DNA from 2 places in the Rhizobium sp. AG855 genome. Region 1 is predicted to be linked to the other one. Evidence: riboswitches for the same ligand, from Rfam matches in the RefSeq annotation. Region 1 holds a riboswitch; the other holds the start of a gene.
What was found. A riboswitch is a leader RNA that binds a small molecule or an ion and turns the genes downstream of it on or off. The one in region 1 is predicted to bind cobalamin.
Positions count from the first base shown of each region.

Region 2: another riboswitch for cobalamin. It lies ahead of DFO46_RS21690 (ABC transporter ATP-binding protein); the one in region 1 lies ahead of DFO46_RS13345 (aromatic ring-hydroxylating dioxygenase subunit alpha).

Region 1 is NZ_RAQG01000003.1:2,679,710-2,681,910, reverse strand. Features, by position in the region: gene DFO46_RS13350 (DUF6656 family protein) at 1-359, opposite strand, end outside; cobalamin riboswitch at 663-866, shown strand; gene DFO46_RS13345 (aromatic ring-hydroxylating dioxygenase subunit alpha) at 967-2,201, shown strand, end outside.
Region 2 is NZ_RAQG01000006.1:105,990-108,190, forward strand. Features, by position in the region: cobalamin riboswitch at 361-593, shown strand; gene DFO46_RS21690 (ABC transporter ATP-binding protein) at 787-1,581, shown strand; gene DFO46_RS21695 (ABC transporter substrate-binding protein) at 1,598-2,201, shown strand, end outside.

The DNA.
Region 1 (2,201 bases):
GCGATGTAAAAGGCCCAGCGCACATCGGCATAGTGCGCGAAGTTCGTCCGCGCCGCCGTCACATGACAGTAACCCAGATGCGGGCTGTCGGCCAATGTGCGGTGGAAGATGATCTTGGGAAACTGGATCGAGCGATGGAAGGAATTGATCCTCGTATGGGTCGTGTCGGCGGCTGCTTCCAGCCGTTTGCCGGTCCGCTCGGCCACTTCCTCATAGGTCAGATAGCGTTTCTGCTCCGGCACCCAGTCGTCGCGATGGCGCGAGATCCGTCCGGTTCGCAGGAATTCGGTATGCGCCGCCTTGCCGGGAAGCCCTGTCTTGTCGGTCTTGGATGCCGCGAAATATCTCAGTTTCTGCATGGTAACGCTCTGACGGTGCCCGGCTTCATGTCTTGAGCTTACCGCAGCATGGTTAATCATCATTTGCCGGTATTCTGCAGCACAGAGGTTTCCCGAGGCTTGCCGCAACGCAAATCTTCGGAACTTCCTTGGATCGCTTGTTTGCGCCATTGCCGAGATCGGAAATTCTTCCCCGTTGCTGCAGTTTTCGGAAATATAAAGAGAATTCGCCTTTCTTCTGTGTGTGGTGGCAAACGCGTCGATGTCGCAAACGATTTCTGCCGTGTCGTTTCGCAGTGCAGCGCCGCCTTCGCCCTTGTGATTAGATGATCTGACGCTCGAGGTGCTGCCCAGCTAGGGAGGGCAGGAAATCGGGAAGCCGGTCGAAATCCGGCGCTGCCCCCGCAACGGTGGTGGAGAATGCGTTTCGGCCCAAAGCCACTGGGGTGACCCCTGGGAAGGCGCCAGCGCGGTCCGTCAATGGACCACTCCTCAGCCCGGAAACCAGCCTCGGGAAATATACATCAGGGTCGCGGCGGGCGGCCGGAGATAGTTGTGTTCTGCCCCATCCCGATGGGCGGATCCCTGCTGCGCTCCTCGTCTGCCGATTTAGGAAAACGAGGACGACATGGACCTGCAGACCAAGGCATTGCGCCAGCTGAAGAACCGCCGCGAGGGCTTCAGCCTCGAGCAGCCCTTCTATATCGATCAGGATTACTTCAAGCTCGACATGGAGACGATCTGGTATCGCGACTGGCTGTTCATGGGCCATGATTGCGAGATCCCGCGTGCCGGCAACTACTTCACCGTTCAGGTCGGCGATTATCCCGTCGTCATCGTGCGCGGCAAGGACCAGGTCATCCGCGCCTTCCACAACACCTGCCGCCATCGCGGCCACCGTGTCTGCACCCAGGACAAGGGCGCATCCGCCAAGCTCGTCTGTCCCTATCACCAGTGGACCTATGATCTCGACGGCTCGCTGGTCTTCGCCCGCCAGATGGGCGAGAATTTCGACAAGGCCGATTTCGGCCTGAAGACGGTCCATTGCGAAACCGTCGCCGGTTACATCTTCATCTGCCTCGCCAATGAAGCCCCGGATTTCGCCCCCGTCCGCGCCTCGATCGAACCCTACATGGCGCCGCATCGCCTGTCGGAAGCCAAGGTCGCGCACAAGACCACGATCATCGAAAAGGGCAACTGGAAGCTCGTCTGGGAAAACAACCGCGAATGCTACCACTGCGCCGGCAACCATCCGGAACTCTGCCGCACCTATCCGGAAGCCCCGACGGCAACCGGCGTGCAGGGCGCCAAGGATGACCCCTTCATCGCCGAACACTGGGCGCGCTGCGAGGCCGCCGGCCTGCCCTCCGAATTCAAGATGGACCCGTCAGGCCAGTTCCGCGTCGCCCGCATGCCGCTGATCCAGGATGCCGAAAGCTATACCATGTCGGGCAAGCGCGCGGTGAAGAAGCCGCTCTCCGGCGACGTGCAGATCAGCCATATCGGCACCATGCTGCTCTTCCATTACCCGACCACCTGGAACCATATCCTCGGCGACCACGCGATCTCCTTCCGCGTGCTGCCGATCTCGGCCGAGGAAACGGCTGTGACCACCACCTGGCTGGTTCACAAGGATGCGGTTGAAGGCGTCGATTACGACCTCGACGAACTCACCCATGTCTGGACCATGACCAACGACCAGGACCGCTCGATCGTCGAGGAAAATGCCTTCGGCATTCGCTCGCCAGCTTATGAGCCCGGTCCCTATTCGGTCGATCACGAAGGCGGCGTCATGCAGTTCGTCGAATGGTATTCGAACTTCATGATCGAGCGTCTGCAGGGCGACAAGGCCCGCCTGTCGGC
Region 2 (2,201 bases), on a different contig from region 1:
TTTGCCGCCTGCTGTCAAATCGGGCCAGGGATCGGGGGAGGGCGTTGGCAGGGGAAAGATCGCCGCCGCAAGAAAAAGATCCCGCCGGAGCGGGATCGAGGTGGGAGCGCTGACGCTACCGGGGGAGGTTGGGGGAGGAAAGACTGTGACGACTAAACGGCTCGATGTTCCCTTTGTTCCATCAGGATGGAACAAAAATCGGGCATTCGGAAAATCCCGAATGCAAAGTGTCGCAGACATTCGGCGCCCAGCTCAGTTTGATGATGCGAAATTCTATCATACTCCCATTGACGTATGTAATGTTATTACATATCAAGCACGAACGACGAAGGATCCCGCTTGACCGTCCGGTCAGAGAGGCTCTATTCAGGAGGGGACGGTTCCCCCACCGGATGACTCCGAGGGGATTAATAGGGAACACGGTGCGGAAGACCCATAAGGGACCAAGACCGTGGCTGCCCCCGCAACTGTAAGCGGATTGCCGTCCATTCTCGCGGCGCGAAAGCGTCGGGCCACTGCGAGTGATCGTGGGAAGGCAGATGGACGACAGATATTCGCGAGCCAGGAGACCTGCCGTCAAGTGAATGAGAAACGTAGCGGACGGGGTGTTCCGATGGATACGATCTGGCTTGCAAACCGCGCCTGTGGCGTGCGTTTATCGGTGCCATTTTGCCTCCGGAGAAGTCCTGCGGAGGAAAACTATGCCGGATATCTGCAGCAATGAGCCTTGCGCTCGGCGGGTGACGTGGCGACATTCGACCGCCTTCCAGGTTGGGAGAGCTGTCGATGAGTTGTGACACGAAGGGGATCTCCCTGCGGTCTGTCGGGCTCGGCTGGGGGCCGAAGTCCTCCCATTTTCTGTTGCGTGACGTCACCTTCGCCATCGAAGGCGGTGACCGCCTTGCCATCGTCGGTCCGAATGGTGCCGGCAAGACGACACTTCTGCGTTGCCTTTATCGCGGCGTGGCACCGCTTGAGGGCCGGGTGGAGATCGACGGTCAGGACATGGCCGATCTGACACCCCGCCAGGTCGCGCGCCGGGTCGCCGTTGTCCTGCAGGAAATGCCGGCCGATTTTCCCTTCACCGTGCAGGATGTCGTCCTCATGGGCCGCGTCCCCTGGCGCGAAGGCCTCACCGGCTGGACGGAGCAGGACCGTGAAGAAGCCCGCCATGCGCTCGGGCATCTGGACCTGCTCAGTCTCGCAAGACGGCAATTTTCGACCCTGTCCGGCGGTGAAAAGCAACGTGTTCTCGTGGCGCGCGCGCTCGCCCAGAACCCGGAGATCGTCATTCTCGACGAACCGACCAATCATCTCGATATCCGGCATCAGCTCGAGATCCTGGCTCTGCTGGCCACGCTTCGGTTGACCATCGTCACCAGCCTGCACGACATCAACCTCGCCGCCGATTTTGCCACCCATGTCGCTCTGATGCAGTCGGGTCGGATGACGGCATTCGGCCATCCGGACGACGTTCTTACCGATCATGCCATCTCCGGCATCTTCGGCGTGCTTGCCTCACGCCAGCGTTTCGCCGGCTCCGCCTCCTCGCAGTTTTCCTTCTCCCTTGCCAGTTCCTGATTTCGAAAGAAGCACCATGATCTCGCCCCGCCTTCTCTCCATCTCCACCATCCTCGGCGCTGTTCTTGTCGCCTCCGCAGCGGCCGCCTTCCCGGTGACGGTCAAGAGCTGCAACCGTGATGTCACCTTCGACGAGGCGCCGAAGCGTGCTGTCTCCAACGACGTCAATCTCACCGAAATGATGCTCGCCCTGAAGTTGCAGGACCACATGGTCGGTTATACCGGCATCTCCGGCTGGAAAACGCTCGACGCAAGTCTGCGTGAAGGTGTTCAGGAACTGCCAGAGCTTTCGCCGAAATATCCCAGCAAGGAAGTTCTGCTCGAGGCGGATGCCGATTTCTACTTCGCCGGCTGGAACTACGGCATGAAGGTCGGTGGCGAAGTCACCCCCGAGACGCTGAGCCCCTTCGGCATCAAGGTCTATGAGCTGACGGAATCCTGCAGCCACATCATGGCCAAGGCAAAGCCGACCATGGACGACATGTTTGTCGACTTGCTCAACCTCGGCCGCATCTTCGGTGTCGAGGATCGGGCAGAAGCCTTGGTCGCCGGCTACAAGGATGGACTTGCAAAGATCCAGGAGCGCATCGGCACGATCAAGGAACCCGTCCGCGTCTTCG